One region of the Streptomyces sp. NBC_01197 genome, then DNA from elsewhere that is predicted to be linked to it. Evidence: riboswitches for the same ligand, from Rfam matches in the RefSeq annotation. Region 1 holds a riboswitch; each other region holds the start of a gene.

Evidence for each region. A riboswitch is a leader RNA that binds a small molecule or an ion and turns the genes downstream of it on or off. The one in region 1 is predicted to bind cobalamin.
Region 2: another riboswitch for cobalamin. It lies ahead of OG452_RS33790 (HoxN/HupN/NixA family nickel/cobalt transporter); the one in region 1 lies ahead of OG452_RS10355 (ribonucleoside-diphosphate reductase subunit alpha).
Region 3: another riboswitch for cobalamin. It lies ahead of OG452_RS28055 (cobalamin biosynthesis protein); the one in region 1 lies ahead of OG452_RS10355 (ribonucleoside-diphosphate reductase subunit alpha).

What each region holds. Positions count from the first base shown of each region.
Region 1 covers NZ_CP108569.1:2,311,721-2,317,333, reverse strand. The annotation lists gene OG452_RS10365 (hypothetical protein) at 1-40, shown strand, start outside; gene OG452_RS10360 (ribonucleotide-diphosphate reductase subunit beta) at 115-1,140, opposite strand; gene OG452_RS10355 (ribonucleoside-diphosphate reductase subunit alpha) at 1,140-3,503, opposite strand; cobalamin riboswitch at 3,634-3,757, opposite strand; gene mctP (monocarboxylate uptake permease MctP) at 3,916-5,547, opposite strand; gene OG452_RS10345 (DUF3311 domain-containing protein) at 5,544-5,613, opposite strand, start outside.
Region 2 covers NZ_CP108569.1:7,382,756-7,388,368, forward strand. The annotation lists gene cobN (cobaltochelatase subunit CobN) at 1-2,699, shown strand, start outside; cobalamin riboswitch at 2,861-3,063, shown strand; gene OG452_RS33790 (HoxN/HupN/NixA family nickel/cobalt transporter) at 3,093-4,181, shown strand; gene OG452_RS33795 (polysaccharide deacetylase family protein) at 4,636-5,259, shown strand; gene OG452_RS33800 (hypothetical protein) at 5,493-5,613, shown strand, end outside.
Region 3 covers NZ_CP108569.1:6,105,462-6,111,074, reverse strand. The annotation lists gene OG452_RS28075 (alpha/beta hydrolase family protein) at 1-449, opposite strand, end outside; gene OG452_RS28070 (class II aldolase/adducin family protein) at 548-1,207, opposite strand; gene OG452_RS28065 (inorganic phosphate transporter) at 1,452-2,705, shown strand; gene OG452_RS28060 (hypothetical protein) at 2,725-2,988, shown strand; adenosylcobalamin (AdoCbl) riboswitch at 3,193-3,267, shown strand; gene OG452_RS28055 (cobalamin biosynthesis protein) at 3,405-4,334, shown strand; gene OG452_RS28050 (cobyric acid synthase) at 4,331-5,613, shown strand, end outside.

The DNA.
Region 1 (5,613 bases):
GGCGATCACCTCCGCAGGTGACACCGTGAAACTGCGCTAGGCCGAACGGCACTGGCCGCACAGCCGGGTGGCGCGCCCGCGGAATACTGCGGACGCGCCACCCACCGGCCGTTACTAGAAGTCGTCGTCGAAGGAGACCGAGCCCTCGACCGCGACCTGGTACGCCGAAGGGCGCCGCTCGAAGAAGTTCGTCAGCTCCTGCACGCCCTGCAACTCCATGAAGGAGAACGGGTTCTCCGAGCCGTACACCGGAGCGAAGCCCAGCCGGGTCAGCCGCTGGTCGGCGACGCACTGGAGATACTCGCGCATCGACTCGGTGTTCATCCCCGGCAGCCCGTCGCCGCACAGGTCCCGGCCGAACTGCAGCTCCGCCTCGACCGCTTCGCGCATCATGTCGGTGACCTGCCGGCGCAGCGCGTCGTCGAAGAGCTCGGGCTCCTCCTTGCGGACCGTGTCTACCACCTCGAACGCGAAGTTCATGTGCATGGTCTCGTCACGGAACACCCAGTTGGTGCCCGTCGCCAGACCGTGCAGCAACCCCCGCGAGCGGAACCAGTACACGTACGCGAAGGCGCCGTAGAAGAACAGCCCCTCGATGCACGCCGCGAAGCAGATCAGGTTCAGCAGGAAGCGGCGGCGGTCCGCCTGTGTCTCCAGCCGCTCGATCTTCTCCACGGAGTCCATCCACCGGAAGCAGAACTGCGCCTTCTCGCGGATGGAGGGGATCTCCTCGACCGCGTCGAAGGCCGCCGCGCGGTCCTCCGGGTCGGGCAGATAGGTGTCGAGCAGCGTCAGATAGAACTGGACGTGCACGGCTTCCTCGAACAGCTGGCGCGAGAGATACAGCCGAGCCTCGGGGGAGTTGATGTGCTTGTAGAGCGTCAGCACGAGGTTGTTGGAGACGATCGAGTCGCCCGTCGCGAAGAACGCGACCAGCCGGCCGATCATGTGCTGCTCGCCCGGCGAGAGCTTGGCCAGGTCGGTCACGTCCGAGTGGAGGTCGACCTCCTCGACCGTCCAGGTGTTCTTGATCGCGTCGCGGTAGCGCTCGTAGAAGTCCGGGTAGCGCATCGGACGCAGGGTCAGCTCGAAGCCCGGGTCGAGCAGGTTCTTCTCGGACTTCGGGTGTTCGTCACTCATTACTGGCAGGCCTCGCAGGACTCGGGGTTCTCAAGGGAGCAGGCGATGGCGTCCGCTTCGGCGGCGGCCGGATCCTGCTGTGCGGGGATGGGGACGGCGGCGGAGCGCGCCGCCCGCGCGATGCGCGTCGCCGGACGCGAACGCAGGTAGTACGTGGTCTTGATGCCCTGCTTCCACGCGTACGCGTACATCGACGAGAGCTTCCCGATGGTGGGCGTCTCCAGGAAGAGGTTCAGCGACTGGCTCTGGTCGATGTACGGAGTACGGGCCGCCGCCATGTCGATCAGACCGCGCTGCGGGATCTCCCACGCCGTGCGGTACAGCGCCCGGACCTCCTCGGGGATCCAACTGAAGCCCTGCACCGACCCGCTGGCCTCGCGCAGTGCCTCACGGGACTGCGCGTCCCAGACGCCCAGTTCCTTCAGCTCCTTCACCAAGTACGCGTTGACCTGGAGGAATTCACCCGAGAGCGTCTCGCGCTTGAAGAGGTTGGAGACCTGCGGCTCGATGCACTCGTACACCCCGGCGATCGAGGCGATGGTCGCCGTGGGCGCGATCGCGAGGAGCAGCGAGTTGCGCATCCCGGTCTTCGCGATCCGGGCGCGCAGCGCGTCCCAGCGCTCCGGCCAGCTGAGCTCGGTCGCGTAGTGGTCGGGGTGCAGCACACCGCGCGCCGCACGGGTCTTCTCCCAGGCGGGCAGGGGGCCGCTCCGGTCGGCGAGGTCGCAGGACGCCTCGTATGCGGCGAGCATGATCCGCTCGGAGATCCGGGTGGAGAGCGCCTTGGCCTGCGGCGAGTCGAAGGGCAGCCGCAGCTGGAAGAAGACGTCCTGGAGCCCCATCAGGCCCAGGCCCACCGGCCGCCACTTGGCGTTGGAACGGCCCGCCTGCTCGGTCGGGTAGAAGTTGATGTCCACGACCCGGTCGAGGAAGGTGACCGCGGTGCGGACGGTCGCGTCGAGGCGCTCCCAGTCGAGCGAATCGCCCGAGACGAACGCGCCGACGTTGACCGAGCCCAGGTTGCAGACCGCGGTCTCGCCGTCGTCCGTCACCTCCAGGATCTCGGTGCAGAGGTTCGACGAGTGGACGACCGAGCCGGGCTCGGCGGTCTGGTTGGCCGTACGGTTCGACGCGTCCTTGAAGGTCATCCAGCCCTGGCCGGTCTGCGCGAGGGTACGCATCATCCGCCCGTACAGCTCCCGCGCGGGGATGGTCTTCCTGGCCAGCCCGTCGGCCTCGGCCTTGCGGTAGACGGCGTCGAAGTCGTCGCCCCAGAGATCGGTCAGCTCCGGTACGTCCGCGGGCGAGAACAGCGACCAGGTGCCGTCCGCGTCGACCCGGCGCATGAACTCGTCGGGCACCCAGTGGGCCAGGTTGAGGTTGTGCGTACGCCGGGCGTCCTCACCGGTGTTGTCGCGCAGCTCCAGGAACTCCTCGATGTCCGAGTGCCAGGTCTCCAGATAGACGGCGGCGGCGCCCTTGCGCCGGCCGCCCTGGTTCACCGCGGCGACCGAGGCGTCGAGGGTCTTGAGAAAGGGGACGATGCCGTTGGAGTGCCCGTTGGTGCCGCGGATCAGCGAACCGCGGGAGCGGATACGGGAGTACGAGAGGCCGATGCCGCCCGCGTGCTTCGAAAGCCGCGCCACCTCGTGGTAGCGCCCGTAGATCGAGTCCAGCTGGTCGAGCGGCGAGTCCAGCAGATAGCAGGAGGACATCTGCGGATGGCGGGTGCCCGAGTTGAAGAGCGTGGGGGAGGAGGGGAGGTAGTCGAGGCGGCTCATCAGTCCGTACAGCGCGGCCACCTCGTCCAGGGCGGCCGCGGACTCGTCGGCGGCGAGACCGCAGGCGACCCGGAGCATGAAGTGCTGGGGTGTCTCGATGACCTGGCGGGTGAGCGGGTGGCGCAGCAGGTAGCGGCTGTAGAGGGTGCGCAGTCCGAAGTACCCGAAGCGGTCGTCGGCCCCGGTGTCGATGGTCGCGTCGAGCCGCTGCGCGTGGAGCCGTACGAAGTCGGCCGTACGGTCGGCGATCAGGCCCTCGCGGTGCCCGACGGCGACCGATGAGGAGAAGGAAACCGCGCCCTGGCCCGCCGCCTCGTCCGCGATGGTACGGGTCAGCAGCCTGGCCGCCAGCCGCGAGTACGCGGGGTCCTCGGAGATGAGACCGGCGGCCGCCTCGGTGGCCAGCTCCCGCAACTCGGCCGCGTCCGACGCCGCGTTGCGCCCGCGCAGGGCGGCCGCGGCGACCTTGCCGGGGTCGGTGTCGGTGAGGTCGGCGGTGAGGTCGGTCAGGGTCCGCAGAAGTACGGTTCCCGGGGCGTCCGCCACCTGCTCGGAGACAGGTGCGGTGGGCGCGATGGTCACGGTGCGCTCTCCCTCGCTCGGCTGGGGGCCGGCGGGGGGCACGGGTGCGTACGGGCGCAGCAGAGCAGCACACCGCACAGCATCCGCAGGCCCAACCGCGAGGCCCGGACGTTTCCCATCCGGTTCGGTCGAGCCGGATGCGCCGTCGGCAGGTCCTCGGACTCCACGGTGCGCGAAAGCGCACTGATCACACCGTTGCGGGACAGTTCCGGATTCGCACCGGATTCCCCTGCGGCGACAGCGAGCATGAGCATACATGTGGGGTGCCCGCCGGAAAGCACCCCCCATATGTTGTGTCGTGGAGGGCGGAAGGGAGAGGCGGAGTGGCACGGCGAAGGGCCGCCGCAGCTCCCTGGGAGGGAGCGCGGCGGCCCTTGGCGGAGCGGTGGCTCAGTGGTGGCCTGCCGGTGGCTCAGTGGGCGGCCGGGGCGGCCTCTGTGGCCGGCGGGAGCTCCACCTGGACGCCCTCGTCACCGGCGTCCGCCGTGTAGTCCTCCGGGGAGGTCTCGTCGATTCCGGCCGGTGCCTTCACCGCGTTGAGCACGAGGGTGAGCACCAGCGTCACCACGACGTTCAGCACGAACGCCGTCAGACCGATGTAGCCGATCTGGCCGATGCCCGGGATCTCCTTGGAGGAGCCGCCGAAGTGCGCCTGGGTCGGGCTCGTCACACCGTACGCGGCGAGCGTGCCGTACACCATGCCGACCGCCCAGCCCGCGAGCAGCGCCCAGCGGTGGAACCACCGGGTGAAGAGCCCGCCGACCAGCGCCGGCATCGTCTGGAGGATCCAGATACCGCCGAGCAGCTGGAAGTTGATCGCCACCGTCGGGTCCATGGCGAGCACGAAGAGCAGCGCGCCGACCTTCACCACGAGCGAGACCAGCTTGGAGACCTTGGCCTCCTGGGCGGGGGTCGCGCCCGGTTTGATGAAGTCCTTGTAGATGTTGCGGGTGAAGAGGTTCGCCGCCGCGATGGACATGATCGCGGCCGGTACCAGCGCACCGATGCCGATGGCTGCGAAGGCCACGCCCGCGAACCAGTCGGGGAACATGTTCTCGAACAGCTGCGGGATCGCCAGCTGGCCGTTCTTCACCTTGATGCCGGCGGCGATCGCCATGAAGCCGAGCAGCGCGAGCAGTCCCAGCATCAGCGAGTACAGCGGCAGGATCGCGGTGTTGCGGCGGATCACGTTGCGGCTGCGCGAGGAGAGCGTCGCCGTGATCGAGTGCGGGTACATGAACAGCGCGAGGGCCGACCCGAGCGCGAGCGTGGCGTAACCCCACTGGCCGGCAGCGCCCGGCGCGAGCGCCCCGCGGGGCTTGCCCGTCGCCGGGTTGGTCTGCGAGAACGCGTGGCCGGCCTTGGCGAAGATGTCGTCGAAGCCCCCCAGTTTGATGGGGATGTAGATGATCGCCACCAGGATGACGATGTAGATCAGGCCGTCCTTGACGAAGGCGATCAGGGCGGGGGCTCGCAGCCCCGACGAGTACGTGTACGCGGCGAGCACCGCGAAGGCGATCAGCAGCGGGAGGTCCTTGACGAACCAGTTGCTGCCCGAACCGCCGACGCCCATCACGTCGAGCACCGCCTGGATGCCGACCAGCTGGAGCGCGATGTACGGCATCGTGGCGAGGATGCCGGTGACCGCGACGGCCAGCGAGAGCCCCTTGGAGCCGAAGCGCCCCCGGACGAAGTCCGACGTCGTCACGTACCCGTGCTTGTGCGAGACCGACCAGAGCCGCGGCAGGAAGGTGAAGATCAGCGGGTAGACCAGGATCGTGTACGGCACGGCGAAGAACCCGGCAGCGCCCGCGGCGTAGATGGCCGCGGGTACGGCGACGAAGGTGTACGCCGTGTAGAGGTCGCCGCCGAGCAGGAACCAGGTGACCCAGGTGCCGAACGACCGTCCGCCCAGGCCCCATTCGTCGAGGGTGGCAGCGTTGTCGGCGCGGCGCCAGCGGGCGGCCAGGAAGCCGACGACCGTGACGGCCACGAAGAAGAAGATGAAGACGCCGAGCGCGACGCCGTTCACACCGTCCTTCATGCGGAAGCACCCCCCTTGCGGGCGCGCTGGTCACGCTGCCACAGCTTGTACGCGGTCATGGTGAGC
Region 2 (5,613 bases), 5.1 Mb from region 1:
CCTACGTCGTGGACCCCGAACGGGCCGCCCGGGTCGCCGGGATCGCCGTGCGCCACGCGCGGCTGCGGCACATAGCCCCCGCCGACAAGCGGCTGGCCCTGGTGCTCTCCGCGTACCCCACCAAGCACTCCAGGATCGGCAACGCCGTCGGCCTGGACACCCCCGCGAGCGCCGTCGCCCTGCTGCGCAGGCTCCGCGACCAGGGCTACGACTTCGGCCCGCAGGACGTTCCCGGTCTCGCGTCCGGTGACGGCGACGAACTGATCCGCGCCCTGATCGAGGCCGGCGGCCACGACCAGGAGTGGCTCACCGATGAGCAGCTCGCCCGCAACCCCGTCCGTATCCCCGCCGCCGACTACCGGCGCTGGTACGCCACGCTCCCCGCCGCGCTGCGCACGGACGTGGAGGAGCACTGGGGCCCGCCGCCGGGCGAGATGTTCATCGACCGCAGCCGCAACCCCGAGGGCGACATCGTCCTCGCCGCCCTGCGCCACGGTAATCTGCTGGTCCTCATCCAGCCGCCGCGCGGATTCGGCGAGAACCCGATCGCGATCTACCACGACCCGGATCTGCCGCCCTCGCACCACTACTTGGCCGCATATCGCTGGATCGCCGCCTCCGCGGACGACGGCGGCTTCGGCGCGGACGCCATGATCCATCTCGGCAAGCACGGCAACCTGGAGTGGCTGCCGGGCAAGAACGCCGGCCTGTCCGCCGCGTGCGCCCCTGATGCGGCCCTGGGCGACCTTCCGCTCATCTACCCGTTCCTGGTGAACGACCCGGGCGAGGGGACCCAGGCCAAGCGCCGTGTCCACGCCACGCTGGTCGACCACCTGGTGCCGCCGATGGCCCGCGCCGACTCGTACGGCGACATCGCACGCCTGGAGCAACTCCTCGACGAGTACGCCCAGATCGCCTCCATGGACCCGGCGAAACTCCCCGCCATCCGGGCTCAGATCTGGACGCTCATCCAGGCCGCCAAGCTCGACCACGATCTGGGTCTGGAGAACCGGCCCGACGACGAGGGCTTCGACGACTTCATCTTTCACGTCGACGGCTGGCTGTGCGAGATCAAGGACGCGCAGATCCGTGACGGACTGCATGTCCTCGGCAACCCGCCAGCCGGCGGGGACCGGGTCAATCTGGTACTCGCCATCCTGCGCGCCCGCCAGATCTGGGGCGGCACCGCCTCACTGCCGGGGCTGCGCGAGGCACTCGGCCTGGACGAGGCCAACGCCACCCGCACCGCCGCCGACACGGCCGAGGAACAGGCACGTGTCCTCGTCGAGGCGATGGAAGCGGCGGACTGGGATCCGGACGCCGCCGTCAAGGTGGCCGACGGCCACCCGCAGGCGGTCGCCGACATCCTCGGCTTCGCGGCCCGCGAGGTCGTCCCGCGGCTCGCCTCCACCACGGACGAGATCGACCACGCCCTGCACGCGCTGAGCGGCGGATTCGTCCCCGCAGGACCCTCCGGATCACCGCTGCGCGGCCTGGTCAACGTCCTGCCGACCGGCCGCAATTTCTACTCCGTCGACCCCAAGGCCATTCCGTCCCGGCTCGCCTGGGAGACCGGCCGGCTGCTCGCCGACTCACTCCTGGAGCGCTACCGCACCGACAACGGCGAGTGGCCCACCTCCGTGGGGCTCTCCCTGTGGGGCACCAGCGCGATGCGCACATCGGGGGACGACGTGGCCGAAGCCCTCGCGCTGCTCGGTGTCCGCCCGGTGTGGGACGACGCCTCACGCCGGGTCACCGGTCTGGAGCCGGTGCCGCTCGACGAGCTCGGCCGCCCCCGTATCGACGTCACCCTGCGCATCTCGGGTTTCTTCCGTGACGCCTTCCCGCACACCATCGGCCTGCTGGACGACGCGGTACGGCTGGCCGCGTCCCTGGACGAGCCCGACGAGCGGAACTTCGTACGCGCCCACACCCGGGCCGACCTGGCCGAGCACGGCGACGAACGCCGGGCCACCACCCGGATCTTCGGCTCCCGCCCAGGCACCTACGGCGCGGGCATCCTCCAGCTCATCGACAGCCGCGACTGGCGCACCGACGCGGACCTCGCCGAGGTGTACACGGTGTGGGGCGGCTACGCCTACGGCCGGGAGCTGGACGGCCGCCCGGCCCGCGCCGAGATGGAGACCGCGTACAAACGGATCACGGTCGCCGCGAAGAACACCGACACCCGCGAGCACGACATCGCGGACTCCGACGACTACTTCCAGTACCACGGCGGCATGGTCGCCACCGTCCGGGCGCTGCGCGGGAGCGCCCCCGCGGCGTACATCGGCGACTCCACCCGCCCCGAGACCGTCCGTACCCGCACGCTCGTCGAGGAGACCTCACGGGTCTTCCGCGCGCGGGTGGTCAACCCCCGCTGGATCGAGGCGATGCGCCGGCACGGTTACAAGGGAGCCTTCGAACTCGCCGCCACCGTCGACTACCTCTTCGGGTACGACGCCACCACCGGTGTCGTCGCCGACTGGATGTACGACAAGCTCACCGAGACGTACGTACTCGACCCGGTGAACCGCGACTTCCTCCAGCAGGCCAACCCCTGGGCCCTGCACGGGATCGCGGAACGGCTCCTTGAGGCGGAGTCCCGGGGCATGTGGGCCGAACCCGACCCCGCGACGCTCGAAGCGCTGCGCCAGGTGTACCTGGAGACCGAGGGGAACCTGGAGGGCGAGGACTGACCTGAGCAGGTCTCCCCGCGGTGGTCCGCTGCCGCCGGTGCGACGGGTGAGAGCCGGGCTCTCCCCGCACCGGTGTACGGCAGCGGATCCCTCGGCATGGGCGGATGTGAGAGGCAATACCTGCCCGGATGGGCGCACTTGCTGCCACCGGCGGCCAGAACCTAGGGTGAACGGGCCGTGGTGTTCGGGAAGACCGGTGAAAGCCCCCTCGGGGCCTCAGACCGGAGCGGCCCTCGCCACTGTGATCGGGGAGTCTCCGTCCCGTCGAAGCCACTGGCCGCGTCCGCGGGCCGGGAAGGCAGGGCCGGAGGCGAGCGTCAGCGAACCCGTCAGCCAGGAGACCGGCCACGGCATCTCACGAAGTGATCCACGAGGTGCTGGAGCGTGATCCGCATGACCCTGCCCGAATCCGCCGCGTTCGCCTGGCGGCGCGAGGACACCGTACGAACCGCCGGGCTGCTGGGGGTGATAGCAGCCCTCCACGCCGTCGCGTTCGGCGTTCTGTTCCTGCTGGTGGAACCAGGCCACTACGAGGTCGGGTCCAAGGCGTTCGGGGTGGGCCTCGGCATCACCGCGTACACGCTGGGGATGCGGCACGCCTTCGACGCCGACCACATCGCCGCCATCGACAACACCACGCGCAAACTCATGGCGGACGGGAAGCGCCCGGTCTCGGTCGGCTTCTGGTTCGCGCTGGGGCACTCCAGTGTGGTGGTGGCCATGGCGGCGCTGGTCGCCGGCGGTGCCCGGCTCGCGGGAATCCTCATGAACGAGGGCTCGCACACCCACCAGGTGCTCGGCGTCGTCGGAACGAGCGTCTCGGGCTCGTTCCTCTACCTCATCGCGGCGCTCAACCTGGTTGCCCTCGTCGGCATTCTGCGGGTGTTCAGGGAGATGCGCGCCGGACGCTACGACGAGGCCGAACTCGAATCACACCTGAATTCGCGCGGCTTCATGAACCGCATCCTCGGCCGGTTCACCAAGTCCATCAGCAGGCCCGGCCAGATGTACCCGCTGGGCTTCCTCTTCGGCCTGGGCTTCGACACCGCGACCGAAGTCACCCTCATGGTGATGGCCGGAAGCGGCGCCGCCGCCGGCCTGCCCTGGTACGCCGTCCTCTGCCTGCCCCTGCTCTTCGCGGCCGGAATGAGTCTCTTCGACACACTCGACGGCACCTTCATGAACTTCGCGTACCAGTGGGCCTTCGCCAACCCGGTGCGCAAGGTGTTCTACAACCTCGCCATCACCGGCCTGTCCATCGCCGTCGCGTTCCTCATCGGCACGATCGAGCTGATCAGCGTGCTGCACGACAAGCTGTCCCTCCAGGACTCGGTGACCGGCTGGATAGCGGGCCTCGATCTCGGGAACGTCGGCTACCTCATCGTCGGACTCTTCGTCGTGGTGTGGGCAGCGGCGCTGGCGTACTGGCGTATCGCGAAGGTGGAGGAGAGGTGGGCGGTCCGCGCCGCTGACAGCGGCTGAACCGGCGCCGCCCGCGGTGGCGGACCGGGGCGCTCCGGCGCCCCGGCCCCGCTCGGCCCGGGAAAACCGTGGCGCGCCGCGGACGGGGCGGGCGGCGGATGGTCCGACCGAGTGGAATCGGACGCGCGTCCGGCGCTGTCGGCCGGGTAATCGCCTCGGTGTGTGGCAGTACGGTGCCATGCAGTCTGAAAATCACACTAATACGCAAGGGCGCCGCAGATTCGTGCGCGCCGCGGTCGGCCTGGGCGCCTTGGCTGTCGGGGGGGTGTTCTCCCGCGCGTACGGCCCCTCCGGCGGCACCGGCCCGGCGGCGGCCTCGCATCCTTCACATGCACCGGCCGGTGCCCCACCCCCACACCACGTCCAGCCCCCACCGGCCGCCGGACCACCTGCGGCCGCAGCCGCCGCCCGTCCCCCCACCTACCGACTACAGCCCTTCGCGGGCGAGACGTCGATGGGCGCCCCAGCCCACAACCCGGCGGTCCGCACCCATGCGGTGTACTCGATGGAGGAGAGCGGCCGCAGGATCGCGCTCACCTTCGACGACGGCCCCGACCCCCTTTACACCCCCCAAGTGCTGCGCATCCTGGCCCGGTACAACGTGCAGGCGACGTTCTGCGTCATCGGCGAGAACGCCGCCCAGTACCCCCAGTTGCTGCACGACATCGCGAACGGCGGACACGCCGTCGCCAACCACTCCTGGACCCACCCCCAGCTCACCAAGTTGAAGCCGGCCGCCGCCCGGTCCGAACTCTCCCGGACCAGCGATCTGATCGAGAACGTGCTCGGCGCTCCGCCCCAGTGGGCCCGCGCACCGTACGGCGACTGGAACCCGGTCACCCTCGGGATCTGCGCCGACCTGGGCATGGAGCCGCTGGGCTGGTCGATCGACACCAACGACTGGGCGCGGCCGGGGACGCGCAGCATCACCAACTCCGTGCTGCGCGACATCAAGGACGGCGCGATCGTGCTCTGCCACGACGGCGGCGGGAACCGGTCGCAGACGGTCGCCGCGGTCAGGAACTATCTGCCCCGGCTGCTCGACAGCGGCTTCATCCCCGTGCGACCGGAGCTCTGACGCGTCCGGTCCAGCCGCTGACGGACGGCGTCGGGCTGGGCGCCGTACGGGCCGTGGGCAGTAGTCGCGGGGCGCTGGAGCGGGTCAATTGGCCCCGGAAGGTGACCGGTTACTACTGCAAGCATGGGCTCTGGCCATAGTAAAAGACAGAAACATGGCGAACCCTCTTGCGGTGCGACAGCAATCGCTTACATGCTGACGCCCAACCCGAACACCGGCCATCAGGAGATGACATGCGCACGCCATTCATCGCGGGGTCCAGGTCCACCAACAGGGGTCCGTCCGTGACGGGTCCATCCGTCATGGGTCTTTCCGGACCGGGTCCATCCACCACCCGCCCGACCACCACGGCAT
Region 3 (5,613 bases), 3.8 Mb from region 1:
ACGAACCAGGCCGGAGAGGCGCCGAGTTCACCGGGGATGTCCACGTCGGCGTGGTCGATGCCGAGCGCGGAGCGCGGGTCGCCCACGTACACCTGCGGAGTGAGCCGGACCTTGGTGCCGGGGGCGAGCGTGCCGTAGGTGACCCGGTCGAGACGGCGCACGACGGTGTCGGCGGTCTCGGAGCCGCCGTCGATCACCGGTCCGACGACCGCGTGGACCCCCGGGCCCTCCAGCCCGTACACACCGGGGCGCAGCGAGGCCAGGCACCGGGTGAGGGTGACCCGGCCGGGGGCCGTGGCGTGTACGGAGAGCCGGGGCTCGGCGGGCAGGGCCCGGCCGTGCGGAGCCCTGAGCGCGGCGTCGGCGGCGAGCCGGCCGACCGCTGCCGCGGCCGCGCCGGCGCCGATCAGAGTGGTGACGGCCGTTGCCGTCGCGGTTGCCGGGCGCACCCCACCAGTGTCGGCGGAGGCGGGCCCGGATGCCAGCCGACCGGGGCAAATGAGGCCTGGCCTGCGAGGATCCGGCCTCTCATCCGAACGAAAGGTCCCTAACCGGGCTGGCCGTACCCCAGGAGCTTCTCGGTGGCCTCGGCCAGCTGTCCTGGCGACAGCAGCGACGGGGTGCGGCCGGGCAGCGCGGACGCGGTGAGCCAGAGCCGGCACATCCACTCCAGCTGGGCGGTGCGGTCGTAGGCCTGGTCGAGCGAGCTGCCGTAGGTGACCGTGCCGTGGTTCTGGAGGAGGCAGCCGGAGCGGTCCGTGAGGGCGGTGAGCATGTTCACGGCCAGTTCGTCGCTGCCGTAGAGCGCGTACGGGGCGACGCGCACCGGGCCGCCCAGCGCGGCGGCCATGTAGTGGACGGCGGGCAGCTCGGGGACCAGGGTGGAGACCGCCGTCGCGTGCACCGCGTGGGTGTGGACCACGGCGGTGGCGGTGGTGGACCGGTGGACGGCCAGGTGCAGGGGCAGTTCGCTGGTCGGTCTCAGCTCGCCGAGCACCTGGCGGCCGTCCAGGTCCACGGCGACGGTGTCGCCGGGGCCGAGCTTCTCGTACGGCACTCCGCTCGGGGTGACCAGGACGAGGTCGCCGCAGCGCACCGAGACATTGCCCGATGTGCCGACGACCAGACCTTCGGACGCGGTCCTGCGGGCGGTGGCGACGAGCTCGTGCCAGGCCTTCGCGAGCGGGTCGGTCTCCTCAGGCGCCACTGCTGTCTCCCCGGTCACATCTGTCCCGCTGCCACATCTGCGCTGCTCCGGGCATTCTGGGCCCGTCCACGCGATGATGCCAGCCCTCCGGGTGCCCCCGGTACGCCACCGCGGCAACCGCCGGCCGCGAGTGGAATGGGGGCCTCCGCGCAGAGTCACCACAGCGCCCGTCTCAGTTCATCTTCCGTTCACCCGGGTTGCCTACGTTCATCTCGTCAATGACCTCGAACGATTGCCCAGGTAAATGGAACACTTGACCCTGCTCCTTGGGATCGTGATCATTACCGCTCTCGTGTTCGACTTCACGAACGGTTTCCACGACACTGCCAACGCGATGGCGACGACCATCTCGACCGGCGCTCTCAAACCGAAGACCGCGGTGGCCATGTCCGCCGTGCTCAACCTTGTCGGGGCATTCCTGTCCGTCGAGGTCGCCAGGACGATCTCCGGCGGGATCATCAATGAACAGGGCATCACCACAGAAGTGATCTTCGCGGCACTCGTCGGTGCCATCCTCTGGAATCTGCTGACCTGGCTGCTCGGCCTGCCGTCCAGTTCCTCCCACGCACTCTTCGGCGGGCTCATCGGAGCCACGCTGATGTCGGTCGGCTCGTCGGGTGTCAACGGCCACGTCGTCATCACCAAGGTCCTGCTCCCCGCGGTCGCCGCGCCGGTCGTCGCCGGTCTCGCCGCGCTGCTGGCCACCAGGCTGACGTACCGGATCGGGCGCCGTACGGACGAGAAGTCCACCGCCAAGGGTTACCGGGCCGGCCAGATCGCCTCCGCGGGCCTGGTCTCGCTCGCCCACGGCACCAACGACGCCCAGAAAACCATGGGTGTCATCACCCTCGCCCTGGTCACCGGCAACGTCATCGCACCCGGCTCGAACCCGCCCCTGTGGGTCATCGTCTCCGCGGGCACCGCCATCGCACTCGGTACCTACCTGGGCGGCTGGCGCATCATCAAGACCATGGGCAAGGGGCTCACCGAGCTCAGGCCGCAGCAGGGCTTCGCCGCCCAGACCGGTGCCGCGACCGTGATCCTGGCCTCCTCGCACCTCGGCTTCTCGCTCTCCACCACCCAGGTCTGCTCGGGCGCCGTGATGGGCGCGGGCGTCGGCCGCAAGGGCGCGGTGGTCCGCTGGTCCACCGCGACCCGGATGGCCATCGCCTGGTGCCTGACCCTGCCCGCCGCCGCGCTCGTCGGCGCGGGTGCCGAGTTTCTGACCGGCCGCGGCCCCTGGGGCGTCGGCGCCGTCGCCGTCCTGCTGGTCGCGGGCTCGGGTGTCATCTGGTCGCTCTCCCGCCGCAAGCCGGTCGGCCAGCACAGCGTCACCCCCGACGAACCCGCCGGGTCCGCGGAGCCGGCCGGGGTGGTGACCGCCGCCATCGCGGCCGTCGTCCCGCCGCCCGTCGGAGCGGTCTCCGACCCTCTCCGCACCACCATCCCCGCACCGGGCGGCGCCGCACCGGAGCCCAACCGGCCCGCCACGGTCTGAAGGAGAAGGACACCGCACCATGGACATCGACTGGGCAGCTCTCGGCACCGTCTTCGGCGTCAGCCTCGTGGCGACCGTCGGACTGGTGGGCCTGTTCACCCTCGGCGTGGTGGGCCTGGCGCGGAAGCCAGCGCCGGAACCAGGCACCGCCACCGCACCCGCCGCCGCGACGCCTGCCGGTACGGGCCTGGGCCCGGCATCGGCCGCGCGGGCCGGTTCGTACGCCTGCTTCGCACTCTGCGCGGCGGCCGTGGCGTACGGGATCTATCTGATCGTCGCCTGACAGCCGCTCCTCCCGCCACTTCGTCACTCCGCCCGCCCGGCGGCCTCCACCGGCCACCGGGCGGGCGTCTGGTGTGCGCGGCCGGTGCGCCCGGCCGTCCGGGTGGCCGGTGTGGGGCTCGGCACACTGCGCCGCCGCAGGTCAAGGGTGAGTTGACGGGTGTTCGCCGACCGTGGTGGACTTCCGGGGCCAATACGGCGGCAGGAGAGGAAGTCCGGTGCGAATCCGGCGCGGTCCCGCCACTGTCACCGGGGTCGCCCCCGGGAGCCAGGAACTCTCACCGCCGATCACGTCGGACCAGGGCGCGGACACCCTGAGTGAGGACTACGCCATGCGCGGCCGCCTGCTGCCCGAACCGCCCGATGCACCGAGTGCCGCCGCCGTGAGGGTCCCGGACGTACCGGCCTGCTGACCCCATGCGTGCCGAGCGTGTCTTCGTGTACGGCGCCACCACGGGCCTCCTGGCAGACCTCATCTTCGCCGACCCCCGGCGCGGGCACCCCGTCGCCGCCTTCGGGCGGGCCGCCGCCGCCGTGGAGCGCCGGCTCTGGCGTGACCACCGCGGGTGGGGCGCGCTGCACACCGCGCTCTGCGCCGGGGGCGTGGTGGGCGCCGCCGTACTGGCCGGGCGTGCCGTACGCGGCCGTCCCGTCGCGGGCGTCGCGCTGACCGCCGCCACCACCTGGGCCGTCGTCGGCGGCACTTCGCTGGGACGGGAGGCGCGCGCGGTGGGCGACGCGCTGGCGGCGGGTGACATCGAGGCCGCCAGGGGGCGGCTGCCGCATCTGTGCGGGCGCGATCCGCAGGCACTCGACGCGCAGCAGATCGCGCGGGCCGTCGTGGAGTCCGTGGCCGAGAACACCTCCGACGCGGTGGTGGGCGCGCTGGTCTGGGGCGCCCTGGCCGGGGTGCCGGGGCTCGCCGGGTTCCGGGCGGTGAACACCCTGGACGCGATGGTCGGCCACAGGTCGCCCCGGTATCTGCGGTACGGCTGGGCCTCCGCCCGGCTCGACGATCTGGCCGGCCGGCCGGGCGCCCGCCTCACCGCCGTACTCGCGGTGCTCGCGGGCGGGGACCCGCGCGGCGCCGTACGGGCCTGGCGGTCGGACGCGGGCGGCCACCCGAGCCCCAACGCGGGCCCGGTGGAGGCGTCGTTCGCGGGCGCGCTGGGCGTACGGCTCGGCGGCACCCTCTCGTACGCCGGCCGGGTCGAGCACCGGGCGGTGCTCAACGGCGGCGGCCGTCCGGTGGCCGTCGGCGACATCGAGCGCGCGGTGCGGCTGTCGCGCCGGGTGTCCGTGCTGGCGCTCGCGACAGCTCTCGTGGTGAGGAAGGTACGCGGATGAGTGGCGGACTGCTGGTGGCCGGAACCACGTCGGACGCCGGGAAGAGCGTGGTCACTGCGGGCATCTGCCGGTGGCTGGTGCGCCGGGGTGTGAAGGTCGCGCCCTTCAAGGCGCAGAACATGTCGCTCAACTCGTTCGTCACCCGCGAGGGCGCGGAGATCGGGCGGGCCCAGGCGATGCAGGCGCAGGCGGCGCGGGTCGAGCCCACGGCACTGATGAACCCGGTGCTGCTCAAGCCGGGGAGCGACAGGTCGAGCCAGGTCGTGCTGATGGGGAAGCCGGTGGGCGAGATGAGCGCCCGCGGCTACCACGGCGGCCGGCAGGAGGCGCTGCTCGGCACGGTGACGGACTGTCTGGCTCAGCTCCGGGGCACGTATGACGCGGTGATCTGCGAGGGGGCGGGCAGTCCGGCCGAGATCAATCTGCGGCGGACCGACATCGTGAACATGGGTGTCGCGCGCGCCGCGCGGTTCCCGGTGGTCGTCGTCGGCGACATCGACCGGGGCGGTGTCTTCGCGTCGTTCTTCGGTACGACGGCGCTGCTGAGCGCCGAGGACCAGTCGCTCGTCGCCGGGTACCTCGTCAACAAGTTCCGCGGGGATGTATCCCTGCTCGAACCGGGGCTCGACATGCTGCACGGGCTGACCGGGCGGCGGACCTACGGTGTCCTGCCGTACGCGCACGGCCTGGGTATCGACGAGGAGGACGGGCTGCGGGTGTCGATGCGCGGCACTGTGCGCGAGTCCGCCGTGTCCGCGCCGTACGGGCAGGACGTGCTGCGGGTCGCCGTGTGCGCCGTGCCGCTGATGTCGAACTTCACCGATGTGGACGCGCTGGCCGCCGAACCGGGCGTCGTGGTGCGGTTCGTGGACCGTGCGGAGGAGCTGGCCGACGCCGACCTGGTGATCGTGCCGGGTACGCGCGGCACGGTGCGCGCGCTGGAGTGGCTGCGGGAGCGCGGGCTCGCCGACGCGCTGGCCCGGCGGGCCGCCGAAGGCCGTCCGGTGCTGGGCATCTGCGGTGGTTTCCAGCTGCTCGGCGAGCACATCGACGACACGGTCGAATCGCGCGCCGGGGCCGTCGACGGGCTCGGGCTGCTGCCCGTCCGGGTGCGGTTCGCGGTGGAGAAGACCTTGGCGCGGCCCGTCGGAGAGGCCCTCGGGGAGCCGGTCGAGGGGTACGAGATCCACCACGGGGTCGCCGATGTGCTGGGCGGCTCCCCCTTCCTGGACGGCTGCCGCACCGGTTCCGTGTGGGGCACGCACTGGCACGGCTCGCT